3 regions of the Paenibacillus sp. MAH-35 genome follow, and region 1 is predicted to be linked to each of the others. Evidence: riboswitches for the same ligand, from Rfam matches in the RefSeq annotation. Region 1 holds a riboswitch; each other region holds the start of a gene.
The links. Region 1 has a riboswitch for cyclic di-GMP ahead of AC3Y2E_RS18015 (hypothetical protein). Riboswitches for the same ligand answer to the same signal wherever they lie in the genome.

Region 1 (10,776 bases):
GGAACGTACAGCTTGACTTCTCCGCGCTCGCTTCCGGTTCGGCTATCCCAGCAAGAGCCGGTTGAAAAAAGGAGGACCGCCGGGTCCCCCTTCGGAGTAAGAATCGCTTAACGGAGCCGGATAACCCCTTCTCCCCACGTCTCGCTTCCGTAAAATAGTTCCAGCCGGTCGCCGTCGGCCAGCGCTCCGACCCCTGCCGGCGTGCCGGTGAACAGCACGTCTCCGCGTCCGATGCCGTAATGCTCGGCGCAAAAGTCGACGATCGTCTGCAAATCGAAGATCATCTCGGTGATGCTCCCCTTCTGCACGTCTTGGCCATTGATCCGAAGCCCGAACGGCTCGGAGCTGAACGCAAGCACACCGGGAAACGGGCGGAAAGCCGAGATCGGGGCGGAATTGCGAAACCCTTTGGCGGCCAGCCAAGGATAGCCTTTTTTCTTCAGCTCGCTCTGCACATCGCGCAGCGTCAGATCGACACCGAGCGCTACTCCGTCGATCAGCTCGTCTACTGGCAAGCCCGGCTCATAGTCGCGGCCGATCCGGATGACGACCTCCGCCTCATAATGCACCTCGCCGCGCGTCCCCGGCACCGCGATCTCGCTTCCGTCCATTAGCGCCAATGCATGGGTAGGCTTGGAGAACAGCATCGGCTGCTCGGGAACGGCGTTGCCCAGTTCTGCGGCATGTAATCTGTAGTTTCTTCCTACGCAATAAATGTTGCGAATCTCGCTGAATGCGCTCATCGGTTGTCTCCCGTCTATCTTATTTCGTAGTTATGATGCCCTCTTTGTTAATTTGAGCCCCGAACGAAATATCGGTCAATCGTTTAAACAGCTTGGCCGCCGCTTCCTCGCCCATCGGCTCGGGATTGGCCAGCTTCGTCAGTACCGGCACCGCCTGAAGCTCGCACCCTCCGTCCTTGGAGCAGGAAGCTTGCAAAATAACGGTCTCCCACGTTACCGGGTCCTCGTTCATCGTGAATATAAAGTTGCCGAGGCTGTAGGCGATCCATTTTCCTTTGTAATTCTCGAAGCCTTGCAGCACATGCGGGTGGCCGCCGATAATCAGATCGGCTCCGGCATCGATGTACTGGCGGGCGTAATCTTTCTGATACGCCTCCGGCATATCATGGCGTTCCAGCCCCCAATGCGCGACCACGACGACGAGGTCGGCTTCCTTCTTCGCTTTCTCGATCGTTTGCAGAGGGAGCGTCAACGCATACGTGTCGGCCACGCCCGGCGTATCTTTGCCCGCCTTCCAATCCGTCGTCGGCACCACCTTGCTCAGTCCGATAAAGGCGATTTTCATCCCTTTTTTCTCAATAATGACCGGCTTGAACGCTTCCGTAACGTTCCGTCCGGCTCCGAACCAGCGGATGCCGTTTTTGTCGAGATGGGTGAACGTATCGAGCAGGCCGGTCGTACCGTAATCGAGAATATGGTTGTTCGCCAAATTGACGAGATCGATGCCCGCCTGCTTGAACGCGGGAAGCGCCGCAGGCGTCGAACGGTAAGCGTACTGCTTGATCTGCGCCGTCCCCCGCTCGGTAATCGGCGTCTCCAGGTTCGCGATCGTCAGATCGGCTTTTTCCAGATAGGACTGGACGTTTTTGTACGGATAGTCGTAGCCGTTTCTCTTTAGGGTCGCTTCCACGTTGTCGGCAAAGATGACATCCCCGACGAACGTAAGCTGGACGCGGTTCGGATCGTCCTGGCCGGCTCCGGCGCTGCCGCTTGGTTCCGGCGTGCCCGTGCCGGGTGTATTTCCCGAATCCGTCGGCGTGCCGGTGTCGCCGGGCTTCGGCGTGCCGGTTGACGGTACGTTTGCGCCGCCCGGGTCAGGCTTGCCGGTGCCGCCCGCCGGTACGTCACCGCCGGACGACGATGTTCCCGGGTTGGCTGTTTGCCCCGGAGGAGCCGCCTCCTGCTTTTGCGCGCTGTTATAAGTGATCCAGAACAGGATCGCCAGCGTGAAAAAAGATACGATCAATACGGTAGTCGCCAGACGACGGCGTTTTTTATTTTTCGAATGACTGCGCTTGCGTTGAAATTTCTCTTTCCGGGATGTTTGTTCCATATCGGCTCCTTTTCCCCTTTTCTATGAACCTATTATATCAGAAAGAAACGCGGCGTGGTCGGCTTGCGGGAAGATTGGAAGGGGAACCGCGCGAATCGGATGGGCCCGCCGCAAAAGAGAGGCGCATGTGTTCGTGAGCTCCTGAGCTAACTGATGATAAGCTAACTGATAGAATAAGAGTCTCCGGTACCCTCTATTTTCGGCATATGGCGACGACAGAGACGGATAGAAGCGGTTTGTACCCCTTATTTCGGTCAACTGGTAGGGGGTGCACCCTTTTCGCGGATTTTAGCGGCTAAAGCGACTTGCGCGATTCGCGATTAACGCGATTTGCAGCTGACTCGACAAGGAAGAGGCTCCTTTTTCCGCTTAAGTACGGTGAAGAACGTTCCGTTTCCGTTCGATTAGGCAACGCATCCTCACAAAAAACTTTTCACGCCGAAAGAGCCTGCGGAAGCGCAAGCTGATCCTACGAGCAAATCGTACTCCGCCCCGCCGACTCCTTCCCCGGCACTAAAAAAACAGGCCGGTCGTTAAGACCAGCCTGCATGTACGGGTTATGCTTTATCGACTCCGCTTGCACCTTGGCTTCGGGCGGGCGAGGATCGAGCCGATCCCCTCATCTCCCGCCGGAGCGCCTCGGGCCGGAATTCCGTTGCGGCTTGCCCCCGCCGCCGCGCGAATCCTTGCCCGGCGATCTGGCTGCGCCGCCGCCATAACCCGTAGAATGGCGGGATGATCCCGCGCCCTGGGACGGCGATGGCCGGGAGCCGTTCTGGTGAGACCGTTCGCCGCCGCTGGCGGTTGGGGCCGGTTTGCCGGAAAAAGGGCGCTCCTGCCTCGGTGCGTCCATCCGGCCCCCACTTGAAGCGGTCCGCCGCTGGCCTTGATCGGCCACTCTCGACGGCGCGCCTCCTCTGCCGCCCCTATTCGAATTCGGGGTACGGCTGCCGGCTTCCCGGTCCGACGCGAACTGCCACCCGCTGCCCCGGCGGCGCATCCCTTCTTCCTTGTCGCTCCCGCTCGGCTGATCTGCCTGCATCCGCTCAAGCGTTGATCCGATGCCTTGCTCGATTTCCCGGAGATGCCCGGCATCCTTCGGAGCGGCAAGCGTAATCGCCATCCCTTTCTGTCCGGCGCGCCCGGTCCGCCCGATCCGGTGAATATAACTTTCGGCGTCATGCGGGATGTCGTAGTTGAATACGTGGGTTACGCCTTCGACATCAAGACCGCGCGCCGCTACATCGGTGGCCACCAGCAGCTGGAGACCGGCCTCGCGGAACCGTTTCATCACCGCCTCCCGCTTCGCTTGGGACAAGTCGCCGTGCAGCTCGTCGACATTTTGCCCTTCGGCGAGCAGCGCTTCGGTTAATTTTTTGGCGCGGATTTTGGTCCGGCAAAAAATAACGGCGAGATACGGCCGGTACAGCCGGATCAGTTGAAGCAGCGTATCGCGCTTGGCCCGATCGGTCGTCTCGACGACCAACTGCCGGATCGAATCGAGCGTGATGGTGCGGCCCTGCACCCGGATATCGTCCGGACTTCGCATATACCGTTCAGCGAGCAGCCGGACCGATTCGGGAAACGTAGCGGAGAACAGCATCGTCTGCCGGTCGTCCGGCGTATGCCGGATCACTTCCTCCACTTCGGGCAGAAAGCCCATATGCAGCATCTGATCGGCTTCGTCCAGCACGAACGTTCCGAGCCGCGTTAAATCGATCGTGCCGCGCCGTATATGATCGAGCAGCCGCCCCGGCGTAGCGATGACCAGATCCGGAGCTTGACCGAGCTTATGCGCCTGAGCGATGACGTCCTGCCCCCCGTATACCGGCAGCACGGTCGCTTGGACCGACGAAGCCAGCTTTCCCGCTTCCTCGGTGATCTGAATTGCAAGCTCGCGCGTCGGGGTAAGAATCAAGGCCTGCACCTCACCTGTGCCAGGCCGCATCATTTGCAGCAGCGGAAGCAAAAACGCAAACGTTTTGCCGGTCCCCGTCTGGGCTTGTACAATAACATCCTTCCCGGTTAAAGCGACGGGGATCGTCTTCTCCTGTACCGGAGTGGGCACGGCCAGCCCTTCTTTGCGCAGCGCTTCATTAAGTCTTCCGGCTATGCCGAGCGACATAAAATTCATACTCAAAACCAACTACCTCTTTTCCGGCGAATACAGTTTGTCCTTTGCAGGAGCGATGATTTAAGTATAGGGGAAACGGCATCCGCCGTCCAACTCCGGTGAGTACGCCGCTGTATAGCCGGCTGGACGCGCTTACCGGCTCGTTTTCGCCGACGAATAACCCGTTAGTCTTGGATGCCAGAACCCTCGTACTCCGACTTGGCTCAAAAATCGTTGACAATTTGGTTTTTGTGATATATCTTTAAATCAAGATTCTTAAACATGATAGTTGCGACGAGGAGCGGTTCATATGAGCGATTTCCCTGCATTGGTCAAATCAAGAAGATCGGCGAACAAATTCATTCCGGGCATCGAGTTGCCTGACAAAGAGCTGGAAGAGCTGTTCGCTCTCGTCAAGTTCGCCCCGTCCGCGTTCAATCTGCAGCATACGAGTTACATCGTCGTTCGGGACCCGGCGAGGAAGGAACGAATATATGAAGCGGCAAATAAGCAATATAAAGTTCATACGGCTTCCGCTGTTCTGGTCGTGCTCGGAGATACGCGCGCCCATCTGAATGTCGGTCCTATCAACGAGGGACTGCTGCACCTTGGCGTAATCGATCAGCGCGAGTACGACAGCACCGTGGAATCGACCATTTCCTTCTACGAGCAGCGGGGCGACTCCTTCATGAGAGAAGAAGCCGTCCGCAGCGCAAGCTTGTCGGCGATGCTGTTCATGCTGGCCGCGAAGGACAAAGGCTGGGACACGTGCCCGATGATCGGATTCGATCCGGATGCGGTAAGCGATATTTTGAACATACCGGATACTTTGGTGCCTGCCATGATGATCACAATCGGCAAGGAAGATACTTCGTCCCAAAGGCCGCGGGGCTACCGGAAACCGGTCGGGGAATTCGTCCACTACGAGACGTTCGGGCCGGCAGACTCGCATTCCTAACACGATCCGCTGGTGGTATAATGAGTCTGCTAGGAACGTAAGCGACGAATATACCGCGAAAGGAGGCCGGAGGGATATGACTCCACCGAGAAACGAATCGCTGCAGCTGTACGTCGTCTTGTCCAGAGCATGCCAATGGGTAAACGCGCATGCCGACCGGGACATCCGGAGGCACGGCTTGAACCGGACCGAATTCGGCGTTCTGGAGCTGTTGTATCATAAGGGGCGCCAGCCGTTGCAGCAGATTGGCGGCAAAGTATTGATGACGAGCGGCAACATTACCTACGTTGTCGACAAGCTGGAGAAGAAGGAACTCGCCGAACGGGTAGCCTGTGCGGAAGACAGGCGGGTCTATTACGCGGAGATTACCGAGAAAGGAAAAGCGTTTATGGAGAACGCGTTTCCGGAGCATACGAAAGCAATTGAGGAAGCTGTTTCCGGGTTGACGCCGGAAGAACAAAAGCTGGCATCCGAGCTGCTCAAAAAGCTGGGCCTGACCGCAGAACAAAGCTTCAAGTGAGCGTCCTGCTAGGCAGACCGACAGACCAGCGGTCAGACAACCGTCCGGGGTAACAACGGCGGTCGGCTAGCCATGCAGACCGCTTCGGTTTCCTGCATGATCCGATTCCCGAAATCCGATCCGGCGTTACTCCTCCCAGCCGCAAGCGTCATGTACGCAGCGCAGTTGCTAGATACTTGCGGCATACTATTTTTTTGCACCATTTTAACTTAAAATTAAGATTTTTATTGATATATGATTTCCTATCCGTCTTTGTTGAAGTGTGTTGTGTATGTGCCATTATTCTAGGTATGGAGGCTGATTCGCTATGAATATTCAACGTTTTTCACCAGCTCAGCAAGGAACGGGAGCGTTTGACGGAGGTAAAATTATCGAGCAGAAGCCGATCGGATTTCCCGGTGAAGGCGGTGCCGTGAAACGTGTCGGTCCTCTCTTCTACTGGGCGTGGGCGTTTACGCCCGAGGATGGCTATATTCCCCCGCACCCGCATCAGGCCTTCGAGATTGTCACCTATGTGATCCAAGGCAAGGCTGTGCACGGAGACTCGCTGGGCACCAAGAGTACGATTGGAGCCGGCGGAGCGCAAGTGATGCAGACGGGATCGGGCGTCTCCCACGAGGAACGTTTTGTCGGACCGGATATGGAAGGATTTCAGATCTGGTTCGAGCCCGACCTTCGCCAAACACGTTACGATCAGCCGACCTATCGCCAATTCGAGCACGAGCAGTTCCCGGTTCAAGAACACGAGGGCGTCACCGTCAAAGAAGTCATCGGCGGGCAATCGCCGGTAGCGCTGAAGGTGGATGCGCATATGCGGGATATTACAATACAGGCGGGCGGCGAATATGTGCTGGAGCTGGCGGCGGGACGTTCGATGGCGGTTCTGGCGATTCGCGGCACCGGATCTCTCGGTTCGGCCGATGACGAACCGTCGGCGCTGCATTCCAAAGATTTCGCCGTATTGGACGCAGGCGGGACTAGCGGCTCAGCCGTTGTGAGAGCAGCGGCAGGTGAAGCTCTGCGACTCGTCGCGATCGACGTGCCCTCGGAAACCGATTATCCGCTGTATAACAAACGCTGATCGCACCGGATACCGACTCTCTGTCGAAACCGGCAATGAGAAGCCTCACATGCATAAGCTGCGAAAACCGGACTCCTAATCCAACGCCCCGGTATGATTTGCACCTCATAATGAGTCGGTATGCACGATGTGCCGCCAGTCAAGGCAGGAGACCGCTTACGGACCTGCCCTGACTGCGTGTTCCGGCGGCGGAAAGCATAACCCGGGCGCTGGCGGCGGCAGAAAAAAACGGGATAAAGAGCTCTCGCACCACGCACGGCACGAAAGCTGCTTTATCCCGTGTACGGTCCGGCCGTCCCGGCCGACCGCGGAAGATCCGCTCCTATACCGTCCGTGGAGCGGCCAAATATTCTTGAAGCAGCCGGTACAATTGAATGACCCGATCCAAATTTTTGCTGAACCGGAACGAAATCTTCCTCTCGCCCTGCCAATAAAAAATAAACAGATTGTTGTGCCGCCCGACGACGAGCTCCACATCCCACTTCGAATCGTTCAGCCGGTACTTGTCCCGGTTAAAAAAAAGCTTCGGCCCTTCCTTCGAACGATACATGCCGACAAAGTCGTTCCCCATCTTCAGGTAATACCCTTGCTCCGCCGATGCGTGCCGTTCCTCCATAATGATTCAGCTCCTTCGCCCAAGTGATGAAGAGCCGATACTGGTCCTGCTCCCGTTCCCCGACCCCTGGCATACAAAAAAATCCCCCAAAAGCGCAGACCTGCTTCGTAGCCCATCGCTGTTCCTTTGGAAGCTCCCGTTATCCATAAGAAATTGCTTGGCACAACTTCCTATATTACAAAAAACTCCGATCCAAATCGTTCGGCAGCTGGCTGGCTTGGCAAGGTCGATTCCGACCTGCTGCTTTAGCCCCTCTAGCTTTGCGTCGCCGGCTTTAGCCGGGTTTGCCGTTTGTCGGGAGGTAATCGAAGTTAGGTATGGTATGGTATGTATCGCGTCTTCCTTCTTAGAATAGGGGAGAAGCCCCTTCTTCGCATCCTCCTTTGTACCTAATTCCGGGAAAAATGCCCCGATTATTTGCAATTTTCTTCTTTTTTTCGACAACTATTCCCGGTATATTCCATATGGTTACTATTTTTATCCTTTTTCGCGATGAATGCCCCTGCGCAAAATAAGTTTTTTTCTGGGAGCCAGATAGTTCAGTCCGCTAAAAATGGACACGTTCCTCTCAAAAAGAAAGGAATCGGGCGTTAACCCGATTCCCCGGCTTGCCGATCAGCCCTTAGATCCAAGCCCGGCTGACGATAACAAGCAAGATGAACAGTACCAGAATTACGCCTGTCGAAGTAAACAAGCCTCCAACTCCCGGGCCGCAACCGCATCCTGCACCGCCAACGTATCCCATGGTCAGTCCTCCTCGATATTTCATGATTGTGCGGCCGACATCCGTTGCAACCGGCCGGGCGGCCCGATTGACAGTCGGGATGAATGAACCACACGATCTACAATATGAGGAGGGGCGGGTAACGGACTGTACAGATGTCCCGGCGAACGTAACTTTTTATCAATACCGGTTTGCGGCACTCCGCTTACAGGTCGTCCGGATTTTTGATGACAAGAACGGGGACTTTCGCATGCTGCACCACATAATGGCTGACACTGCCGAGGAACAGCTCCTTCAGCGTGCTGAGCCCTCTGCTGCCGATTACGATCAGATCCGCTTGCAGCTCTTCGGCGTAATCGAGCAGGGCGCGCGCCGGATCTCCTTGAAGCAGCGCAGTCGCCGCATTCGGCAAATCCGTCGCCAGCTCCTTGGCTTCGTCCAGCGTTCTCTCCGAGTCGGACAACTCGTCCAGCTCCATGCGCACCGGCGCGGCGATCATCGCTTCGCCTACGACCAGGTTCGGATAATGGAATACATGGGCGATCGTAAGCCGCGAGCCCGGTATGCTGCGAACGAGCTCCTTTGCGCGCAAGAGCGCCGACTGGGCTTGCTCCGATCCGTCATATGCGACCAGTACATGTTGAAATGGCATATACAGCACCTCTTTTGTTAGATAGATCGTTCTTATTTCAGCGTACCACTCGTCATGTCCGGATACTGTGAGAAACATCACAAGCGGTTGCAGTACATCCTACATCTATACCCCAATATGCCACGGTCAAAACAGCCCTGCTTCATCCGCTCCAACTTAGGGCGTCCCCTGGATTCCGATTACAAGCTTGAATGTTTTCCGCGGTTTCCGGTCAAACCGGACACCCTCGGACGTATCCAGAATGAACACGCTCCTGCCGACCCATATACGAACGTACAGGGAAATCACCCGGCGGGGCCAGTGGATGCCTCGCCGTTCATACTCAGTGCCGTCTTCCTGCTCAAATTCCGTGCGTACCAGCCACCGGTTTCCGATGCCGAACTCTACAAATTGCTTCATGAGACGCACCTGCCTTGGCTTGATAGGTCAGTTGGACTTCGATTGGATTCGCTGGTAAAATAAGACTTATGAGCTAACGAATATTATTTTCGTAATTCGAAAGCTGATCGCACCTAACAATCATTAAATGAACAAACAAACAAACAAACAAACAAACGAACAAATAAACAGGACAGGTAACCCTCTGCTCGGATAGATGGATGTCGAAGGGGGTGGCCCTTCTACGGAGTTTCCGTTTCATTTAGTTCCACCAAATGTATCCGTTATATTTCCAGTAACGACGAGTGAAGCACACCGTCTTTTCCCATCCGGGAGAAGGCGGTTATTTTTATTTAGGAGGAACGATAGGGATGGAATTTAGCAAATCTTACGTTTTATGGATCGAGGAACACGTGGAGCGCCGATCCGGCGAACGGCGGCGCAGACTGCAGGAAGGTCACGGGCATGCCGAGAAGCTGTTTCTGGAGCAGATTTGGTGGCCGGCGGTCGGGCATTTCCGCGCACTTCATCCGGAGTATGAAGTCAAAGACTTTCAGGACGGCTCGCGTTATATTGACTTCGCTTATATCCGCCCGCCCTATCGGATCGCCATCGAGATCGACGGTTTCGGGCCGCATCTGCGGGACGTTGACCGTACTCGATTCGGCGACAACCTGATGCGCCAAAATCAGCTGGTGCTCGACGGCTGGAAAATCATCCGTTTCTCTTACGACGATATGATGAATAAGCAGAGACGCTGCCAGCAAGTCATCCTGCAAATGTTGGGCAGGTGGTTCGGAGAGCACGAACCGGTTGTACCGCTTCTCGGACGCGAGCTGGACATCGTCCGGCTTGCGGCGGGGAGGCTGGAGCCGATTACCCCGGCACACGTGGCCGCTCACCTCGGCATCCGCCCGGAGAATGCGCGCCGATGGCTGCATCGGCTCCAAACCAAAAACATTGTTCGCTCCGCAGGCGGCAGCGTTCGAATACGCTCCTACGTGCTGACCGAAACCGGCAAACTGCTATTTGTATGAAGCTAAGCTGCACTCCTGAGGGATCGCAGCTGACGTTCACGGCCGATAGCCGACTGTTCATAATCGAGGACTGCCGAGCTGCCGAGCTGTTCACAGCCGATTGCCTGCAGCCGACTCCAACTGACGATAGTCAGACTGCCGACTGCCAACTCTGCCGACTCGACTCTCGGTGCTGCCCGGAAACGTAGCTCTAAGTTTGTTTAAGAGCGGTTTGGGACTGCTATTTTGCCAATTGCGAGCATGTATGTGGAAATAGAGGACGTTTCCCCCTCTTATTTCGGGCACTCACCGGAAGAACCGGCGGTTTGCTCGCAAATAGCAGTCTCCAAAAACTCTTATTCCTCCGCCAACCCTGCAAACGCCAACAATAAGAGCTGCAGATCGCTCTTATGTCTACCCAAACTAGCTAGCATTTCGTTGAGCGCCTGTACATGTGCAAATATAAGGAGGATCGCAGCTGACGTTCACGGCCGATAGCCGACTGTTCATAGCCGAGTGCCGGACTGCCGACGTACACAGCCGATTGCCTGCAGCCGACTCCAACTGACGATAGTCAGACTGCCGACTGCCAACTCTGCCGACTCGACTCTCGGTGCTGCCCGGAAACACAGCTCTAGTTTG
Region 2 (10,776 bases), on a different contig from region 1:
GCTTGACGAGGTAGTTGCAGCATTCCTCCACCTCTCGGCGGGTGGAAGCGTAGATAATACCGCAATCGCCGGAACGCCCCCGTACATAGTCGGCCAAGTACGCCTTTTTGTCGATTCCCTTCATCACGAAAAAGCTCAGGTTGTCCCGGGCATACCCGGTCGTTACCCGGAGCGGATCGTTCAGCCGCAAATGCCGGACGATGTCCGCCTTCACCTTGTCCGTAGCGGTCGCCGTAAAGGCGGCGATGATCGGCCTCGGCTTGATCACGTCGAGCAGCCGGCTGATCGCCATGTAGCTCGGCCGGAAGTCATGGCCCCACTGGGATACGCAGTGCGCTTCATCGACGGCGACGAACGGGATTTTCAGCTCCGCTAGCAGCCGGACGAACCGGTCGGATTCCAACCGCTCCGGCGCCACGTAGACGAGTTTGTACCGCCCGCCCGCAATGTCCCGGAACCGTGCGTTCAGCTCATGCACCGTCAGCGTGCTGTTGATAAAGGTAGTCGGGATGCCCGACTGATTGAGCGTATCGACCTGGTCTTTCATAAGCGAGATCAGCGGCGATACGACAAGCGTCACTCCGTCCATCACGGCCGCCGGCACCTGGTAGCAGACGGACTTCCCCGCTCCCGTAGGCATGACGCCAAGAGCGTCACGGCCTTCGAGAATGCCGGAAATGAGAGTCTCCTGGCCCTTTTTGAACGTATCGTAGCCAAAATGCGTTTTTAATACCGCTCTCGCCATCTGTTGCGCGGTCACGTCAGATTCCCTCCGCTTCCTGTTGAAATTCTCCGACTTCCACTATACCACATCTCGGTCGGACCGTTGAATGGAAAGTGCAAAAGGGCTACCCCGGCGATGAAACCAACCTCATTCCTTCCCCGGACAAACATTGGGCCAGTACCCTTGACAGCCTTTCATCTTTGAGATATATTTTACAAAAATATGAATTTCCTATTGGGACGCTTACGACGGAAGCACCGGTGAAGTGAGGCAGAGATGCCTTGCTTTCCGGTGCTTTTTTGCCGTTCGCCTGCGGACTTTGGGGAACAAGGAGGCATGTAACGTGCGAGGAATACGAAAGGGAAGCAAGCTCAGGCTGTTGGCCGCCCTGATCGCCGCGGTTCTGATTATGCATTCGTTTCCGGTAACCGTGGCGGCTGCTGGTTATGAGCTGTCGGCTACAATGAAAAAATCGTTTGACAAAATGGCGGATGCCGCCGGAGGTACGCTCCAACGAAATCTCGGCGCCCAGTACGGCGAGCTGACCGCCCTGCAGCAGGAGCATCGGAAGCGCGATGCGGACAGCAAAGAGCTGCGAATCCGCAACGATCAAGCGCTGAAGGTCCTCCGGCAGCAAATCAAACAGCTCGACGAGAGCCATCTCGTGGAATTAAAACGCCGCGTCGACGACACGAAGGCGCGGTACAAGCCGATGCTGGACATGTACACGTCGATCAATCAGCAAATCACGACGGCCAAGAAGCTGCACAGCAAAGAGTGGGCGGCTATCCTGCAAATTCAGGCAAACGGCATGAAAGCCGCCGTTCAGCTCGCCAAGCAGGATATCCGGAACAAAGAAGCTCAGTTAACCGCCGCCAAAGGACAAACATCCGCCAAGCAGAAAAAAATACGGGAGACGCTGGCAGCTCTCGAACCCGTCGATGTCAAAATGCGGACGCACCGCGAAGCTGTCACCCGTCTAAACAAACAGGTCGCCGCCGACTGGAAGACGTTCACACCGCATGTGAAGCAGCAGGACGCCAAAGCTTCGTCGGAAGCGCTATCCGCCTTGCTGACCCGGCTGCGCCAAATATCCGATCATAAGCGGAGCTTATACGATCTGGAGGCGGAGACGACGGTTATTATCAATAAAGCGAAAACACAATTATCCAAACTTTGAACGAATAGGAGGGATTAGGCGGACGGCTTTAACCCGGCAAAATACGGCTTGCTTCCGGTCCCCCGCAAGTCTAGACTTAATGATAAAGAAGCTTCAACCGGGGGAGGAAACAGGCCATGGGATCGGCCGAACTCGGGGACATTCCCGAGCAGCATTTGTGGAAAAGGGATATCGTTTTACGCCGCCTGGAGCCTCTAATCGGCGGTTTGCGTCTAATCAGCTTCGATGTTTTCGATACGCTGCTGTTTCGATGCTGCTCCAGGCCGGCGGACGTATTCGATCGTACCGCTCTGAAGGCGGCGCAACTCGGACTGTTCACCCGGCCGACAACCGCCGCACAGTTTCGCGCACTTCGGATGTCCGCCGAAAAGCTCGCCCGCGAACAGGACGTCTCCGGGTTCGGAGAAACGACGCTGGAACGGATCTACGATCATATGCCCGTACAGCTCGGCGACCGGACCCGGCTCCTGCAGCTTGAGCTCGAAACGGAACGCGAGCTGATCTTCGTCAATCCGTATGCCGCTTCGCTGATCCGTTTCTGCAAGGACAGCGGCATCGGCGTCGCCCTATTAAGCGATATGTATTTATCAGGCAAACAGATCGCGTCCTTCCTGACCGCTAACGGTATGGACGTCTCGCTGCTGGATGCCGTACTCGTCTCTTCCGAGGAAGGATTCGGGAAACGTTCGGGCCGTCTGTACGATTCGCTGATGAGCGTGTTCCCGGACATAAACCGCACAGAGATCGTTCATATCGGAGATAACGAGGCTGCCGACGTTCAAGGTGCGGCCAGACGGGGAATCGCCGCCATTCACTACACGCTTATTCCGGAGACGATCGAAAGCCCGTTCCATTGGGAGTCGGTGCGGCACGGCCCCGTCCTTCCGGCGATCGCCGCGGTCCGGAAGCTGGCTGGGGCGACAATGCCCGCATCGGTTTTTCATACCGAAGAAGATAGAAACAGCGTGGAAGAGCCCGCGCTTGATTCGTTGGAGGCTGGTGCTCGTTCGTTTTTTTACCGCTTCGGCGCAGAGATACTCGGGCCGTTCGTTCAAGGCTTCTGCGACTGGGTGATCGACCAGTGCGTCGCAGCGGGACGGCGGGAGATCCATCCGCTTATGAGAGAAGCGCACCTGCTGGGGCCGGCGCTGGAGAGGGCGGTACGCAGACGGGGACTGTCCATAAGCGTCCAGCCGCTGTATGTCTCGAGACAAGCTACGCTGCTCGCTTCCATGAACGATTTTACCGACCGGGAGCTTGATCAAGTACTGGGGCTCGGCCATATAACGGTTGGTGAAGTATTCCATATGCTCGGAGTCGAAGCGGCTTCGCTGACCGCCGAATTTCCCGTACTCGCGGACTTGCTGTCCACGCCGGTGGAGGAACTGCACTCCGTACGGTCCGGAGAAACTAACGATCGTTCTTGGCATGACACTCTCCGGCGTCTGCTGCTGCAGCCTTACGCCAGACAGCTTGCGCTCCGGTCCATCCGTACGCAGCGGGAACGGCTGCTGGAGCATATCCGGCAGCAATGCGGCAGCCCGGACCGGTTAATTACCGTCGATCTCGGCTTTAACGGGACGATTCAGGCCGCCATCGATGCGGCTTATACGCTTGAACGCCGAAAAGGCGATTCCATCCATCTGCTCGCCGTGGGCACGGAGCGCGCCGCGCTGCAATTATTTCGCGGGACAGATATACGCTGCTGGATCGGCCCCGACACGGAAGGCGGTATCGCCCGGCGGTTCGCGCGCAGTCCGGGACTGATCGAAGAGCTGATGATGGGGGATTTCGGCTCGACCGTCCGTTACGAGAGAAACGATGACGGCTCGATCGTCCCCGTGACGGCCAAGCTGAACATTCCTGCCGAACAGCTGGAATATAAGCGCGCTTGCCAAGCGGGCGTGATGGCGTTCCAGAGCTGGTACAGCGTCTGGCAACAAGCAAAGCCCGGCTTGACAGCCGCTGCCGGCAATCCGCTCGAGTGGAGCCTGCCGCTGCACCGCGTGCTGGATATGCCGACACCGGAGGAAGCGTCCAGACTTGGCGATCTGGTCCATCAGGATAACTTCGGCGGGGTGCAGACGATCCGGCTATGCGAGCCGCTATCGGTCGAATGGGAGACGCGAGGCGGGGATTACCTGATCGATCTGAGCAGCTTCGGACCGGATACGACCAACGTATTTTGGCCTCAAGGCCTCGTAACGCGGAGCGAGCCGTACCGGCTGTACGTATCGTTTTTGCGGTTGCGGGACGCCTATGGCAGCGCCGTTATCGCATTTAACACGATGAACAAGCTGCGACGGGAAGGGATTCAGAGCGTGATGCTGCTGGGCAAAGGCGAGTTCGCCGAACGACTGCTTCACGAGGCGCTGCTTCAAGGAATCCGGATAGAACGGGTTCTTGATTCCGAACCGGCCGTACAGACGAGAGCGGATGGCACCACAATCGATACGCTGCCTCCGGCTTGGGAAGAAACGATTCGTACGGATCACACCGGGTATACCTACGTAATCGGAACGCTGGTCCGTGTACAAAGCTGCAGGCGGATGCTGACAGACGGTTATTCTCGGCTTAATCCGGCTGTCAGGCCACAAGTGATCGAACCGTTTGTCTAGCTTTCGTTGATTGACCCGATTGTGCGCAAAAAAGCGGAGACAGCCGTCACCTTTTCAGGAACAGCTTGATCTCCGCCTTAACTTTCGATCCCGCCTATATTCTCTATCTTTTGCCGATAGCCGCGTATCTCGAGCGGAACGGCTTACCGTCCCACAAGACGGTCGTACCGGTACGCCGGCTTTGAACCTCCGGTTCCTCAAGGAGCAGGAAAAAGTTTTTCGTTGGCAGCTCGCCCAGTCCGTGTTTGGCCGACAGTTGGTTTAAGTAGGGCTTCATATCCTCAAGCTGACCGGACAAGTTGCCGCCATCCTGCGAGAAAGCGTACAACACGCCGGCGATCGGCACCCGCTTGACACGATGCTTCTCGGAGACGCGCAGGAAAAAATCCCAGTCCCAGTAATGATACACTTGCTCGTCGAACGAACCGACAGACTCATGCACTATTTTGCGGTACAGACTGCCTGACGGGACGAAGGTGGAGAACAAACGCATAGCGGCCAAATCGTGTTCGTACGCAAATTCCATACGATGCGCAGGAACCCGCGCACCGTCCTGCCATACCAAATTGACGATCTCGGCATCGGAGAACACCATATCGGCGCCCACTATATGCTTCATCATCGTCTCGATATGGGAAGGGACAAGAAGGTCGTCGTCATCGCAAGGCATGATATACTCCCCATCCGCGTATTGGAGCCCGATATTGCGTGCCCGCACATGCTTCCGGTTCGTCTCCAGGTTTACGATCCGAATGTCCAGCTCCGGATACAAGCTGCAAACCGGCTCGACCGGGACGCCGTTGTCGTTCACGACGACTACCTGCAGCCGTTTATAGGTTTGGCGGCTGACCGCCTCCAGCAGTTCCCCTAGCTCGCCAAGCCGGTTATAAGTCGGCGTTAATACGGATACAAGTGGCAGCATCGCAGATCCCCCGTTCCTTTTCTTATCTTCCGAGCAGAATGCTGCTATTATACCATAGCCAGACCGGAGACGGGACGGAACGAACGGTTCTAGATAGGCAGAGTCCCGGCTAGCCTACGATTTCTTTAATTTTCAGCGCGCTTGTTTTGCTCAGATCGATAAATTCGGTATCCAGCGATACGAGCGGACTGGTCGGATAATTGGCGTTGATCAGCACGATCTTCCCCCGCCGTTCATCGGTTAAAATGATCTCGCTTCCGACCTGGGCGGACATCAGCCGATTCAGGAACGTCATGCCGATCTTCGAATCGAACCGGTTCTGTAATATATCCGCATGCAGCTTCTGAATAACCTCATAAAAAGGAAGTGCAGGGCACCCCGGGCGATCGGTCGTCATCGTTAAGTATACGTCCGCTAAAGCGACGATTTTGCTGAACAGGTGGATATCCGCGCTTTTGAGCTTGGACGGGTAACCGCTGCCGTCCTCACGCTCATGATGCTGCAAGGCGACAAGCGCCACGCGGGGATCGAGTTCCGACTCTTTGAGCAGCTCGTATCCGATGACGGTATGCTGTTTCATAATCTCGAATTCGTGCGGCGCCAGTTCCGTCGTTTTGTTCAGCAGAGCGCTGGGAAGCTTGACCGTACCGATGTCGCACAGGCTGGCGGCCATCGCCAGAGTCGACACTTCCTTCTCTTCCAGCTGCAGCCAGCGTCCCAGCATCGCGGCGATAAACGCAGTGCCGATACTATGCTTGAAGCGAAAATCGCCCTCCGCCTTCAGCTCGGCGAACAGCTTGTAGATGTTTCGGTTTTGCGTCGCTCCCATAATCGCCGGCAGTAAGTTGGACTCCATTTCGGAAACAGGAATAGTTCCGGTATGCAAAACGCATTTCTCAATTTCCTGCATTTTGGCATCCGCCCGTTTTACAAACTCGACCGTATTGTCCGCCGCTGGCCTGACCTCGGCAGCTTGCTTGGCCAACTCCGCAGCAGGCTGATCTTCCTTCCATACCAGTCTGGAATCTTCCTTCGGCTCGACGGGTACGGCGCGAATATCAAACAAATCGATTTGGAAGTTTTGCAGCTTCTCGATATGTCCTTCGGTAAGAAGCGTATCCACAGGAATGAGCATCATTCCCTTGGCGCTTATCACATTATGTAGCAGTTTTTTTCCGATCAAGTCTTCATATCGGTCGTACCGCATATCCGGATACTCCTCCTCGAAAATAGTGAAGAAATCGCTTACATTGCGGAAGCTACAGTCGCCAAATGACAGACGCATAAAAGAATCCCAACTTCAAAGAAGCCAGGACCGGTTTTATAACGTGAATTATAAAATTTCCCTATGCTTCGGCAGCCCAGCCGCCATCGGTTTACAACCGGAAGGCCTGCAGCTTTGCGTCCCTACCTTTCGATAAGTTTGCCTTTTCGACTATATTCCCCATCATAATCCATTCGGCCAAGAAAATCTATCCTTTCTTTGGCTGTTTTTGGTTATAAAGCCTCTGTTCAATAGGACCAATAGGCCATTATGCGATTAGTTTCCGCCAGTGAAGCGGATGGGGAAGCGATCGGGTAAGGGGGCCCAAATAATTAAACCTATGCAAGACTCACCTCCGACATCTTTTATTTTCCCCAGTTTTTTAAGCCGCCGGGCCCGTTTCGTATCCCAAAGCCTCGCTGAAGCGGAGTTCAAAATTATTTTCAAAAAAGGTTTACCCTTGTGATTTAAATCACATGTTATTCGCAAAACATGTGGTACATTAAAGACGTGGAAAGGAAAACCAAAGAAAGCGAAAAAACAAGCAGGTGATACCCACAAAGCAAACAGCAAGCCTATCACCGGCGAGAAGAGCGCACAAGAAAGGAAGATGCGTCATGCGGCACTTGAAACCGGCCATGCTTCGATCCCGATCCAGCCGACAGCGAAAACCGACCGATAAGTGAATCTTCTCGGAACTAGAAAGGTTCACGCCAACGGTGCAAGAGTATAACAGCAATTCATTCAACATCAACATCGATCCAAAACCTTTTTTACACCCTAGATTGTGAAAAAGTTCACATTATAATCCCATGAGGAGCTGATTACCATGTTGTTCAAATTTTGGAGAGAAAATCGTTACGCCGCTGCCATGCTGCTTATCATCCGGTTGTACCTTGGCTGGGATTGGATGACAGCCGGCTGGGGGAAATTGACCGGAGGGTTCGACGCCGGAGGGTTCCTGAAAAACGCCATTGCCAAGCCGGTAGTCGATAAAGCGACAGGCGGCGCGATGTACCCGACCTTCACCGCGTTCCTTGACAACTTTGCGATGCCGAACGTGAAACTGATCAACTTCCTGATCCCGCTCGGTGAGTTCCTGGTCGGACTCGGCCTTATCGTAGGGGCCCTGACGACAGCCGCCGCCTTCTTCGGACTGATGATGAACTTCATGTTCCTCTTCGCCGGAACGGTAAGCACCAACCCTTGGATGGTTCTGATCGGTACGATCGTCCTGGTCGGCGGAACGAACGCCGGCAAATACGGAGTCGACTACTACCTGATGCCGCTACTTCACAAAGCCGCTGCTCACTTCAAAAAAGACAAAAAAACGAAAGGCGGAACGCTCGGCGGCACTCACACACCACTGAACGCGTAACCTGAACGGTAAGCCAAAAATCGCCCCCGCTGCCATCACAGCGGGGGCGATCTTTGATGTTCCGGTTTCCCGGGTAACGGCGAGCCGGTTATTTTAACACAAACTCCGTGCGGCTATACCCTTCCCTCGTCTTGCGCACTTCGAGTACGGCGGGGAACGCGTCCTTCAGCTCCTGCACGTGAGAGATCACGCCGATCGTCCGGCCCGCCTTTTGCAGGTCGACCAGTGTGGCGACCGCTTTGCCGAGCGATTCCTCGTCCAGCGAGCCGAAGCCTTCGTCGATAAACATCATTTCGATCGTGACACCGCCCTGATGAGACTGGATGACATCGGTCATCCCCAGCGCCAGACATAGGGAAGCGTTAAACTTCTCGCCGCCGGACAACGTTTTGACATCGCGGTTTTGCCCCGTATAAGCATCGTAAACGTCGAGTCCAAGGCCGCTTTGCTTGCCGCCCTTCTCCAAGCGGTCGCTGCGCTGCAGCATAAACTGTCCGTTGGACAAGTTCGATAGCCGGGCATTTGCCGCCTGCAAGATCTGCTCCAAATATTCGATCAGTATGTATCGCTCAAACGATATCTTAAGCGGGTTGTCGCCTTTGATCATCTGGTACAGGTCCATCACCTGCTCGAGACGCTCTTCGAGCTCGCGGGCTTTGCCTTGCGCCGCCTCGATCGACCGTCTCAGCCGCTCGGCCTCCTGGCGGTACCGCTCGGCCGTCTGAATCTCGGCCAGCACCTGCTCCAGCTCGCGCTTCTGCTCCGCCAGCGCTGCGCTCATCGCGCCGGTGTCGGCCGGTTCGCGCCCGGCAAGCTCCCGCTCCAGCTCGGCGATCTGATCCGCCAGCGCCGCGACCGATTGGCGGAATGCCTCGATCCGTTCGCGCAGCGCCAGGCGCTCCGCCTCCGCCAGCCTCGCCTCCACATATTCGGCCGGCGAAGCGAAGCCGCTCTCCGCCAGCTCCAGCCGGAACCGCTCCCCGGCCTGCCGCAGGTTGCTCTCCGCTTCTTCCAGCTGCGCGGCCATCTGGACTTCGCCCGCCTTCTCGGCGGCGAGCTTCGTCTGCGCCGCTTGCAGCCGCTGCTGCGCTTCCTTCCAGGCTGCTTCGAGCTTGGCGACGAACGCGCTTTGCGCTTTCATCCGCCGCTCCAGCAGATCCGGCGACCGCAGCTCCTCCGGAATGCGCTCCAGCTCTTTCGCGAGCAGCGACTGCTTCGAGCCGCTCTCCACCGCAAGCTGCTGCTGGCGCTGCTGAAGATCGTCCTTGCCCTTTTGCTGCTCATCCAGCTTCCGGTCCAGCAGGGCTTCTTCCTGCCGCAGCGCCGGCAGCGAAGCGGCAAGCTGCTTCAGCTTGTCCGTCTCCGCACGAAGCTTTTTGCCCTCGGCTTCCAGCCGTGCATATTGCTCTGCCAGGGCTGCCGGCTCGATGCCGTGCTCGGACGCCTCCTTCGCCCCGGCGTCCCAGCCGGTCCGCGCCGCCGCCGCTTGCGCCTTCGCCGCGCTGAACTCCTGCTCCGCATGGCGCAGCGACTCTTTCGCCTGCTGCAGCGCTTCGCGCGACGGAATCACCTCCCCGGCGGCCGCTTTGCTCGGATGATCGGCGCTTCCGCATACCGGGCAAGGCTTGCCGTCGTGCAAATGCGCCGCCAGCAAGCTCGCCTGCCCTTCGATCCAGAGCGTCTCGAGCCGGTCGTGCTCCGCCCGCATCCGCCGAAGCTCGCGCTCCTGCTCGGCTTCGAGCCGGCCGAGCTCGCCGAGCCGCTTCTCGAGCTCGCTCAGCTCCTTCAGCAGCCGCGCCTGCTGCCGCATGCGATCGAGCGCCTCGAGCCGCTCCGGCAGCGCCGCCGTCTCGGCTTCGGCCGCGTGGCGCCGCTCGGCGCACGCCCGCTTCGCTTCGCGGACGCCGGCCAGCGCCTCCTCGGCCGCCGCCAGCTTCGCGCGGCCGGCCCGCTCCTCGCCGGCGAGCCGCTCCGCTTCGCGCCGCAGCGCGTCGAGCTGGCGCACCGCCGGCGTTAGGTCCGCGAGCCGCTGCAGCTCGCGCTCCGCGTCCTTGCGCTCCGGCTCGCGCGCCTCCTCGCCGCGGTAGCGCGCCTCCGCTTCCGCGAGCGCGCTTGCCGCCGCGGCCGCGTCCTGCTGCTTCGCGGCGAGCTGGCGGCGCTTCGCCTCGGCGTCCCGCACCGCCTTCGCCGCCTGCTCCGCGTACGGCTCGAGCCGCGCCGCCCGCTCGGCGAGCGCAAGCCGCCGCTCGCGCTCAGCCACATCCTCGCGCTGACGCTCCAGCTCCTCGCGCCTTGCGCGCTTCTGCCCGAGCTCGGCGAACCGGCCGTTCAGCAGCAGCGCCTCGCGGAGCTCGTCCTCCCGCTTCTCGAGGCGGGCCGTCAATTCGCCTTTGCGCTCGGCGCCTGTGCGGGCAAGGCCGTCATAATACGCGGCTTCCTCCGCCAGACCGTCCATCACCTGCGACGCGTTGCAGGTCGGCTGGCCGAACGTCGCGGCAAGCCCGCTGCCCTCGCGAAGCGGCATCGTCTCCTGCGTCTGCTTCAAGTACACGTCGGCCTTCGACGCCGCTTCTTTATAAGCGTCCTTCAGCTCCCGGTGCTTCTGCTGGAACCGCTCCTCCAGTCTCTGGTACAGACCGGTCCGGAAAATGCGCCGGAGTATATCCTCCTTGTTGTCGGTATCGGAAGTG
Region 3 (10,776 bases), on a different contig from region 1:
AGCCTTCCCGGACGTTCGGAGTAGCCGCGACTCCGCTCAAGAAGCCGGCGACCAAGGACGAGCTGTACATGGAGGGTTTTTACGATTTCTACGAGCAGGGGGAGACTTGGCTTGTCGTCCGGCAAATCTTCGATTCGAAAAGGGAGACCGATGGCGGTGTGCTGATGCATTACCCTGATGACTGGGAAGTGGTGAGAGTAAGCGACCGGATCATGAGCGTATACCACAGCGACAATAACTTCGCCAGTTACAGCCTGTATATCGTGACCGACGAGAAGGATACGATCTGGCTAAGTTTAACGGGAAACGTACCCAAGAAAAAGTTGGAGACCGTTGCGGAAGCCTATATCGGCCGAAAGCAGACGGGAAATCATTAGGAGTGGATTGGAGCGTAGTTGGAACATGAAGCGTCTGATGTTATTATCATTATCGGCTTTCTTGCTCATACCCGGCATGATCGGATGCGAAGCGGGCGGAGAAACCGAAGATCCCAAGCAAGCTTCGATCAAAATTTTATATTACGACGAAGCCTCCTACTATTCGAATTACGGTGCTTTATTCGCCGTGCAGTACCCGCATATCGAAGTGAAGGTCGTACCTACCGTTGGAATCCGGATGGAAGATATGGAGAAGTGGATCGAGGAGCAAAAACCCGATGTGCTAATCCTGGATGAAGGCCGCTATGAAACCTATGCAAGAGACGGACGTCTCTACGACCTCGAGCCGTTGATCAAGAAGGATAAGTTCGATCTGCAAAACATGGCGCCGTCCATCACCGATGCGGTCCGGACGATTGGCGGAGGGAAGTTGTATGGGCTTGCTCCGAGTTTCTCCAGTCAGGCGCTCTACTACAATAAAAGCTTGTTTGATCAAATGGGCATTCCTTATCCGACCGACAAGATGAGCTGGGAAGAAGTGCTGCAGCTAGCCCGCCGATTCCCTTCCGGAAGCGGGTCGCCGGAGCAGCGGGTCGCCGGATTGATGCTGAACCCGTATGAGGTGCACCCCTATCCTTCGGGCCTGGCGATCGGATATGGACAAGGGTTGTCCTACCTCGACTCCGAGACGATGAAGATGACCCTCGATACGAGCGAATGGAAGCGGACGTTCCAGCTGGCCTTTGAGGCGATCCGATCAGGGGCCATCTATCAGCCTGTGGGAACGCAGTCGTTTACGCCGGGGATGGGGAGTCAGCAGGTTCTGGAGCAAAACCCTTTCCTGGGAGGGAAAGCCGCGATGACGATTGGCGGCAGTGATTTTGTCCAGGAACTGAGAAGGGCTGCCGTCGTTCTGAAAGACCGGATGCCGCTCTGGGATCTCGTTACGGTGCCTGTCGATGCGAAGCGACCCGATACCGGAAACGCGTTATGGCTGCAGGATATTACCGCAATCAACTCCGGCTCCGCTCAAGTCGAAGCCGCTTGGACGTTCGTCCGTTATATGAATGGCGATTCGTTTGCCCGTGCCATGGCGAAAGCTGCGGCAGGCGGCAAGCTGACGAGCCGGACGGCGTATTTGATAGATGAAGAGGGCCGGAATTTGAATGTGTTCCACGCGTTGAAGCTTGATCCGAACGTTTCCAGAGGATCGGGGAAAGTGCCGCAAACTTTTTATTTTTCATTCGAGGCGCTTGCCAAGCAGGAGATTGCGGCCGCTTATGAAGGGCGCAAGACGATTGACGAGGCGCTGAAGGTTTTGCAGGAAAAAGGGCAGGAGCTGCTGGGAATTCAATAAAAGCTGTGCAGGCGAGTTCCGGGAATTAGTAAGGAAAACATGCAGGGCCTCCGCTTATTATGCCTTTGATTTAGTGTATAATATTAGGAAAAAGGCACGGAGGTATAGAATCGAATGTATGATTGGAAAGGGAAAGTGGTCGCCATAACGGGCGCCTCAAGCGGGATCGGGGCGTTAACGGCCGAACTCGTCGCAAGCCGCGGCGCGGTGCCGCTCCTGATGGCGCGAAGCCGTACGAAACTGGACGAGCTGGCGGCGAGAATCGGGGAGAACTGCGAGACGTACGAGCTGGATGTCTCTTCGCCCGACTCGGTGCAAACCGTATTCCGTACCGTATTCGAAAGGCACGGCCGCGTAGATGTACTGATCAATAATGCCGGCTTCGGGCGGTTCGAACGGTTCGAGCAGGCTCCGCTCGCCGATTTCGAACATATGATGAACGTTAATTATATGGGCATCGTCCGCTGTACGAAGGCTGTGCTTCCTTATATGCTCTCCTCGGGCTCCGGCCATATTGTTAATGTCGCTTCGATTGCCGGCAAGATCGGAACGGCCAAATCGACCGGCTATGCCGCGTCGAAACATGCCGTGCTCGGGCTAACGAACAGCTTGCGGCAGGAGTTGGCCGGCACGGGCGTTACGGTGACGGCGATCAACCCGGGACCGGTGGACACCCCGTTTTTCGATTTGGCCGACCCGTCCGGCGGTTATGTGGCTAACGTGAAGAAGCTGATGCTGCCGCCGCGCCGCGTAGCGGAAGCGATCGCCAAAGCGGTGGAACGCAGTCGAGCGGAGGTCGATTTGCCGGGAATCGCGGGCTTTGGCGCCAAGCTGTTTCATTTGTTCCCCCGTACGTTCGAGCGGGTCAGCCGCCGCTTTCTTAATCTGAAGTAAGAAACTGGACCCACCCGATCAGCGACAGCCACAGCGGAATACTGAATAGCGTCCCCCATAACAAGCCTAGCAGCAGATTGCCTTCTTTCTCTCGCATGATTCGTCACTCTCCTCGTCCGAAGTTTGAATACTTCCCAGTATGCTCGGATGAAGGAAAGTTCAACCCTGGGGCGGCGCTGAGCGGGAAATGTCCGTTTCTTTCTGCTCATTAGCTGCTGTATGGGAGTACGCCAAAGAAAAGAAGGGACAGGGAGCTGGCGGAGAGTCATTATGCGATTTTTATAGTCCCGCTTCGGACCGGTTGCCCTTGAGAAAAAAGGACCTCGCCTCCACTTCTACTGTGGAATTGGAGGTCCTTTCGTTTGGGATTTGAGGTGTTCCCATGTCATGCGGACTTCTGGGACAGCCTATGGGTAACCCCCGCTCATGGGAAGGATGGGGGCGCATAAGAGCGGTTTGTGAGGCTGTCGATTCAATGTGGACAACCAAGTGGAAAGGGAAAAGATGACCTTCTGGCGAGTTTTGTCTGGAATCCCCTACCTTACAATCCTTATTCAATCAAGGGATTCCGGACAACCTGTCTGAGCAGAAGAAGGTAACTTTTCACTTGGAACGGCCTGCTAACACTTCTACACAATGAATCGACAGCCTCGTTTGTACCCCTTAATCTGCCCGAAACCAGCTTGCATGAGGAAATAGGAGCGGTTTGAAGCTGTTATAATCCGCGAAAATGGTGCTGACCCGTCCATTTGGTTAAAATAAGAGATACAAACCGCCTCTATTCGCCACTGTTTTTCGAATAGACTGGAAATAGAGCAAAAGACCCTTATCCTTTTACAGAACCAGCACGCATACGGTTCCCAGCGATACCGAGCACTCTCGGCTCGCCGAAAAACTGCTGCACACACAAAAGGCATACATTGCGGAGCAGGTTTTGAGCCGTGTTTAGATCCTATTCATCGGCGGCACGTCATGGCTTCAAATAGATGCTTTTCTTAACCGGATTATTCTCCGGCGGGAGGAGGAGTGGCGGTGTCGGCACTGCGCTGGGCTCTCAATGCTTCGTTCAAGCTGCGGATCTCCTCGAACAGCAGGCGCACTTCCCGCTTCGCTTCGGGATGGTTCTGGTTCCAATGGTTGGTCAGTGCAGGCATCGATTTATGGATATGATTGTAAACAGCCCATTTTCTAACCTTCTCTACAGTTTCCGGATTGGAGCTGCCGGTCAGCAACTCGGCAAATTTCTCGACAAGCGCTTCAAATTCTTGATCAAATACGGGATTCATAAGAGGAACAGCCCTTCCTTCGGCTCGTTTTACTTCAGTCTACCGAAACCTCCAAAAGCTGTCAAAGCCGAACTTGGCTTTGCGTATACGGGCTGCGAATTTGAAATGGCCGGTTTGTTTCGGTATGATGGGGAGCATCATACACACCGGAAGAGGTTGCGGCGATGGAGTCGAGAGAGGTGCCGGATGGGACCGTGCTGGAGCGGGAAAGGCTGGCCGACCCCGAACCGGGCGTTCAATTGTGGAAGATTACATACGTAAGTCAAGGTTTGAAAGTAAAAGGATACTGGGCCGCACCGGAGTCCCGTGAGGCCCTGCCCCCGCTCGTCTACTGCAGGGGAGGCATCCGCAGCGTGGGGATGGTGCGCATTGCCCGGATCGTGACGCTGGCCCGGCGCGGATATTCCGTATTTGCTCCTTTCTATAGAGGAAACGACGGGGGAGAGGGGCGTGAAGACTTCGCGGGAGAAGACCGGTTCGATTTGTATAACGCCATACGTCTCTTAAGAGATCTGCCGCAAACGCGGAACGACTTGCCCGTTTTGTTGATTGGTTTCTCCCGGGGGGCGATGATGGCGCTGCTGGCGGCCAAAGAGTGTGAAGGCGTCGGCCCCGTCGTCGTCTGGGGAGGCGTCAGCGACCTGCTGCTTACGTATGAGGAGCGGGTGGATTTGAGGCGTATGCTGAAAAGGGTCGTGGGGCACCCCCGCAAAGACGAAGAGGCGTACAGGCAGCGGTCGCCGGTATGCTGGGCGGACAGCATCAAGTCGCCGGTCTTGATCGTTCACGGTTCGGAGGACGAGCATGTCGGCGTGGAGCACGCGCACCGGTTGGCGGTGGCCTTGGAAGCGGCAGGCAAGCCGTATGCGCTGCACGTCTACCAGGGGCGGGGGCACGTATTCCCACGGGAAGAGGACGAGCAGGTGCTGGATTCGATTTTTGAATGGGCGGGTCGGGTGTGGAAGTCGCCGGTTGAGTAGTACAACGGCACGAACGCGGGCCTGGAACGGACACGTTTTGAGGCAGATGAAACAGCGGTGTGATCCCAAAAAACGTAGCTTGTCCCGGCTTGCGATGATCCTTCCGAACCCGTTTGCGCCCACAGACGGACCTATGAACCGAATAGCAAATTATGGTTGATAGGAATTGATAATTTTGGTATGATAGGAGCAGGAAGAAAGCTTTTCACGATAACGGCAAACTTGTCGAAAGGCAAGGACGCAAAGCTACAGGGCCTTCCTGACCCCGCGCGGTCAGATGGCAGCCAGTTACCGAACGATTACGCTTTTTTTTGTGCTTTTTTTGCCAGACAACCTCCCGTTCCCAGTCTATCAAACTCAAATACGATAATAGCAAACTTGCCGAAAGGCAAGGACGCAAAGCTATAGGGCCTTCTTGACACCGTCAAATGGCAGCCTGGCCGCCGAAAGGAGTTTGCAACATGCGTAACCTGTTGCTTGCCATCACGATGTTGATCGCGTTTTTGATCCCTGCGCCGGCCGCGTTTGCCGCGACTGCCGAGGATTGGCTAAACCTGGACCATGTGGACAGAGGGACGATCGGGGTTCGATACGACGTCAGAGATGACGTCAAGACGAAAGTTATGGTAACGAAAGGACCAGACAAGTACACCTACCTGCTCACTCCGGGCAAATGGGAAGAGACGTTCCCGCTGCAAATGGGCAACGGCGACTATACGGTCACCCTGCTGGAGCAAGTGAGCGGCAGCAAATATAAAGTGGTGCGGGAAGCCGCAGTCACGCTGGATATGGACAATGACGCGAACGTCTACTTGAATCCGGTGCAAAACGTCAACTGGAGCGAGACAAGCCGGGCGGCAGCCATTGCGAAGGAATTGACAAAAACGGCGGCAACCGATATGGAGAAAGTTCGGGCGATTTACGAATATGTGACCGGTACGATCCGTTACGACGAAACGCTGGCCGCCAATGTGCCTGCAGATTATATACCGGATATCGACCGTACGGTCGCGCTGGAAAAGGATATATGTTACGGCTATGCGGCGCTGTTCGCCGCGATGCTGCGGAGCGTCGATATTCCCGCCAAACTGGTAATGGGGACGACGGATTACGTTGATGTGTATCATGCTTGGAATGAAGTTTATTACGACGGGGCATGGACAACCATAGACACGACCGTCGACGCGGGCTGGAAAGAGAACGGCAAAACGTTCGAGATGACCAAGGACGCTACCCGGTATGCGGCAGCCAAATATTATTAAAAAATAAAATCAATCGGAAACCGGCTTTGGACGACATGTCCAAGGCTTTTTCCAGTTTGTTCAGAAATTGTATAGCCGGCAGCGTTATAATGCAGGAAACCTAGGCCGGATCGTGCGCCAATCGAGACAAGCGGAGGTGGTTGGCACGAAGGCTCCTTGTCGGCACGTGTTCTGACGTGCCGTCCTGCGCGCGAGAGGCAGGTTCAGAACAGTCAAAATTCATAATCAGGGTGTAGGGAGACCGAAGGAATTTATGAAAAAGAAAAGAATGAGTGGACTCGTACTTGCATGGTTACTGCTGTTTCAAACTATGTTTGGAGGCACGGTCGCCTGGATGAGCGCCGGTACTTCAGGGAACGTTCAAAATTCCGTGTACGGGCAAGTGACGAACGCGGTGTATGCGCCTCCGGTCGTTAATGCCGGGAGTATCTTGACGAAAATCGTCCTGACCGATCAGAACGGTACGGTGATCGACACCGTCTACAATCCGGGCAGCAGTCTGGACGTAGGGGCAGCCGTAAATCTGGCTTACGAGTGGGAGCTTCCGAACGGCCACGGCTATACGAAGGACAGTATATTTACGTTCGACCTGCCGTCACAGTTTGAAATTTTCACGGATATCAACGAACCGCTCGTCTCCGGACAAGGGACTGTGGGGCATTTTACAGTGAGCCGGGACGGCAAAGTTGTGATGACGTTTAACGATTATGTGGAGTCTCACTCCAATGTGAGCGGCAAGCTGGAGATCCGCACCGAATTTAAGAAAGAAGTCATTAATGGAAGCACGGAAGTTATTATTGCGATTCCGGTAAAAGGCGGCGTGCAAACGGTCATCGTTCATCTGAAGCCGAAAGGCGGCAAGCTGATCGATAAGCAGGGGCAAGCGGCCGGCAAAAACCAGATCGACTGGAAAATTCAAATTAACAAGTCGCTGGATACAGTGAAGAAGGCGGTCGTAAGCGATACGCTTCCTGGCGGACTCGAGTTAATCGCCGATTCGGTTAAGGTGTACCATCTTCAAGTGAACGGCGACGGCTCGGCCGTGACCGGCGCTCTGGTGGACAGCAGCGAATATACGGTCGAGACGAACGGAACCGGCGCGTTTAAGGTGCTGTTCCGCGACGAGACGATCAGCAAAGCTTATGAAGTGCATGCCTCGACGCGAATTACGGGAGACCAGACGAAATTCCCCAATACCGCCGTGTTGTCCGGCGAAGGGATCGCCGACGTGAAGGCTACGGCGGAAGTTACCGTACAGAGGGGCAAGTTTTTGGAGAAGTCGTATAAGGTGGAAGCTGCTACCGGAATCGTAACCTGGACCGTCAAGTACAATTTCAGCGAGAGCAAGATTACCCAGGATAAAGCAATCATCGAGGATCAGTTCTCCGCTAATCATGTATGGGTCTCCGAATCGTTGAAGGTATACAAGGAAGCGACGACGGAGCTGATACCCGCTTCCGCTTACCAGGTAACTCCGACCGCGAACGGGTTCAAGCTGCAGTTCAAGTCCGATATCGATTCGGCGTATACGATCGTGTATCAGACGAAACCGGTCGACCGTCTCACTTCCGAGACGGAAAAAGTAACGAACAAAGTCGTATCGAACGGAACTAACGTTGGAGTAACGGTTCCGGTTCAGAAAAGCCGCGTTTTAGTCAAAGAGAACCGGGGCACGAATTATACCGATTACAAGGACAAAACGACGACCTGGCGCCTCAGCATGAATGAGGATACCAAGCCGGACGGCACGAAGTACAGCATGGACAACGTCGTCCTGACGGATACGTTTCCGAACGGGGGATTGGAGTTTCTTCCGGATTCGCTGAGCGTGAAAGCCGGCGGGATCGAGTTGCCGAAGAGCGACTACACGGTCGAATCTCCGGACCCCCGCAGCGGATTTGTGATCAAGTTCAACAAAACGATCGATAAGACGGTAACCGTTGAATACAAAACGAAATTCAACCTCGGCTGGAAAACGGATAAAACCAAAGGCTTGATCAATAGAGCTTCCGTTACCTGGACCGAAAATGGCAAGTCGTTCGGACCGATCAACAGGGAAGCGACTTTCACCCCTGACGACTATACGAACAATAACGGCAGCAAAGACGGCACGTACGATCCCGTTAACAAAGAGATCACGTGGAACGTCAAGCTGAACTACAATCTGGACCCGATTGCAGGAGCCAAAGTGACCGACGTTCTGGGGCAAAGCCAGACGTATGTGCCGGATTCGGTACGGGTTTACGAGATGACGCTGACCGGGAAGCGGAACGGAGTCGCCAAAGGCAGCGAGCTGCCCGCGGATCGTTATGAAGTGATCGTCCCGTCCGAAGCGAACGGCCATATGCTGACGGTTGTTTTCAAGGACGATCCGCTCGAGAAGCCGTATTGGATTACGTTTAAGACGACGCTGAAAGGCGCGTTGATCGAGCCGGAAATTCACAACACCGCCAAGTTGATGAGCGGAACGGCAGAGGTTGCCAAATGGAACGCTTATGTCAAAGTTCCGAACGGCGGTACGTATGTATCGAAAACCGGCACGCAAAACAATAACAAAATCGATTGGACGATTCGGATCAACGAAGGACAGTCGCACATATCCAACGCCAAGATCATCGATAATCCGAGCCCTAATCAAATTTTGATCGAGGACTCGTTCCGCCTGTACGCGACGAAGGTTAACGCGAGCGGCTATGCGGAGAAGGCCGGATTGCTGATGAGAGACACGGATTACACCTTGGCGATCTCGACGATTTCGGGAAATCGGGAAACGTTCGTGCTGAGCTTTACAACCGATATTTCCACGGCGTATATTCTGGAATACCAATCGTTCATTAACGCTGCGGACAAAGACAAGGTGGAAAACACCGTTTCGCTTGAAGGGGACCGGTTGACGGTAGAAGTCCGCGAAACGAGCAAGGAAATTATCGTTCGCACGTCTTCCGGCTCGGGTTCGGGCGGCGGAGTGACCGGCAGTCTGGAAGTGACGAAGGTCGACAAGGACGATCCGGCCAAACCGCTGGCGGGAGCGAAGTTCGCGCTGTACGACAAGGCGGAGAAACGTGCGCCGCTCGTCCGGACTACCGATGCGTCAGGGAAGCTGCTTTTCACCGGCCTGTTGTATGACGATTATATTTTGGAAGAGCTGGCCGCTCCGGAAGGCTATACGATCGACGAGAAGAAACGGAACGTAACGATCGACTCGAGCATAACCGGCCAGGGAAATACGAAGAAAATCACGGTCACGAACAGCAAGAAGGCTCCACCGGTCGAGCCGACAGGCAGCCTGGAAGTGACGAAGGTGGACAAAGACGATCTGACCAAGCCGCTGGCGGGAGCGAAGTTCTCGTTGTCCGACAAAGAGGGCAAGCGTGCATCGCTCGTGCAGACGACGGATGCGGACGGCAAGCTGCTGTTTGCCAAGCTGCCGTACGGCGACTATGTTCTGGAGGAGCTGGAAGCTCCGTCCGGATATGCGATCGACGAGAAGACAAAGGACGTTGCGATCGGCACGAGTGCGACGGTCCATGTGAAGTTGACGGTCACGAACAGCAAGAAAGCTCCACCGGTCGAGCCGACAGGCAGCCTGGAAGTGACGAAGGTGGACCAAGACGATTCGGCCAAGCCGCTGGCGGGAGCGGAGTTCTCGTTGTCCGATAAGGAGGGCAAGCGCGCTCCGCTCGTGCAAACGACGGATGCGGACGGCAAGCTGCTATTCACTAAGCTGCCGTACGGCGACTATGTTCTGGAGGAGCTGGAAGCTCCTGCGGGTTATGTGATAGACACGGCGAAACATACGATTACGATCGATGCCGAGACAGTGAAAGTCGACAATACGCATAAGGTTGTCGTCACGAACCGAAAAAAACCGGATACCGGGAATCCCGAAAATCCGGGTAACGGAGGCAACCCTGGCGGCGGTGGAAATCCTGGGGATGACGGCGAAGAGCCGAAGGAGCCGGTGACTCCGACGACTCCGGTTAATCCGCCGACTACCGGAGAACCGAAAACGCCGGTAACGCCGACGAATCCTCCGCTCACGGAAGTTCCTGACGAAGAGGTGCCAAGAGGCGGACCTACGCCAAGCCAGCCGCCGAAGGAGGAATCGACGGTGGAAGTGGAGGAGGAAGGCGTTCCGCGAGGCGGACCGGTTCCGGCGCCTACGCCGAATCCGTCCCCGACCCCGGAAGTTCCGGTCTCGACGCTTCCGAAAACGGGCGAGGCGAGCCGTAATCCGTTTTACTTGACGGGTCTTGCCCTTGTAGCGCTCGGTATATGGCTGGGACGCCGGCAGTTGAAATCGAAATAATAGCCGTTGGCTCCCGCGGTTCCCCTTGTCCTGACGTTCCGTCGGGGGAAGGGGGCCGTTTTGTTGGCCGGCCGGCGGAAAGGAGCCGTTTCATGCGGTTGCTATCGTACGGAATTATTTTGCTTGGAATTGTAGTGATGGCCGCTCCCAAACTGATGGAATGGAAGGCGGATCGGGAGGTAAACCGGCTGCTGAAGGAAGCGGAACAGATGGAAGCGGCAATCGCTTCTGACGCCGATCCGCAGCTTAGGGATGGATACTGGCGGCTGTCCAGCTTATTTGAGATGGAGACTCACCGGCTGGAGGAAGAA

Region 2: another riboswitch for cyclic di-GMP. It lies ahead of AC3Y2E_RS01880 (HD-GYP domain-containing protein); the one in region 1 lies ahead of AC3Y2E_RS18015 (hypothetical protein).
Region 3: another riboswitch for cyclic di-GMP. It lies ahead of AC3Y2E_RS18975 (transglutaminase-like domain-containing protein); the one in region 1 lies ahead of AC3Y2E_RS18015 (hypothetical protein).

The regions. Positions count from the first base shown of each region.
Region 1 is NZ_JBYUPU010000016.1:143-10,918, reverse strand. It holds gene AC3Y2E_RS18045 (fumarylacetoacetate hydrolase family protein) at 108-743, opposite strand; gene AC3Y2E_RS18040 (CapA family protein) at 763-2,076, opposite strand; gene AC3Y2E_RS18035 (DEAD/DEAH box helicase) at 2,696-4,210, opposite strand; gene AC3Y2E_RS18030 (nitroreductase family protein) at 4,500-5,147, shown strand; gene AC3Y2E_RS18025 (MarR family winged helix-turn-helix transcriptional regulator) at 5,224-5,667, shown strand; gene AC3Y2E_RS18020 (pirin family protein) at 5,975-6,748, shown strand; gene AC3Y2E_RS18015 (hypothetical protein) at 7,071-7,364, opposite strand; cyclic di-GMP riboswitch class I at 7,565-7,663, opposite strand; gene AC3Y2E_RS18010 (sporulation protein YjcZ) at 7,987-8,109, opposite strand; gene AC3Y2E_RS18005 (universal stress protein) at 8,294-8,740, opposite strand; gene AC3Y2E_RS18000 (DUF3977 family protein) at 8,897-9,139, opposite strand; gene AC3Y2E_RS17995 (DNA-binding response regulator) at 9,490-10,155, shown strand.
Region 2 is NZ_JBYUPU010000002.1:4,195-14,970, forward strand. It holds gene recQ (DNA helicase RecQ) at 1-745, opposite strand, end outside; gene AC3Y2E_RS01865 (ATP-binding protein) at 1,068-1,904, shown strand; gene AC3Y2E_RS01870 (HAD family hydrolase) at 2,021-4,522, shown strand; gene AC3Y2E_RS01875 (glycosyltransferase family 2 protein) at 4,626-5,444, opposite strand; gene AC3Y2E_RS01880 (HD-GYP domain-containing protein) at 5,554-6,651, opposite strand; cyclic di-GMP riboswitch class I at 6,797-6,882, opposite strand; gene AC3Y2E_RS01885 (DoxX family membrane protein) at 7,538-8,086, shown strand; gene AC3Y2E_RS01890 (AAA family ATPase) at 8,175-10,776, opposite strand, start outside.
Region 3 is NZ_JBYUPU010000017.1:92,289-103,064, forward strand. It holds gene AC3Y2E_RS18950 (hypothetical protein) at 1-377, shown strand, start outside; gene AC3Y2E_RS18955 (ABC transporter substrate-binding protein) at 403-1,734, shown strand; gene AC3Y2E_RS18960 (SDR family NAD(P)-dependent oxidoreductase) at 1,849-2,628, shown strand; gene AC3Y2E_RS18965 (YusU family protein) at 3,633-3,914, opposite strand; gene AC3Y2E_RS18970 (alpha/beta hydrolase family protein) at 4,079-4,894, shown strand; cyclic di-GMP riboswitch class I at 5,100-5,190, shown strand; cyclic di-GMP riboswitch class I at 5,256-5,342, shown strand; gene AC3Y2E_RS18975 (transglutaminase-like domain-containing protein) at 5,356-6,156, shown strand; gene AC3Y2E_RS18980 (collagen binding domain-containing protein) at 6,410-10,465, shown strand; gene AC3Y2E_RS18985 (class D sortase) at 10,558-10,776, shown strand, end outside.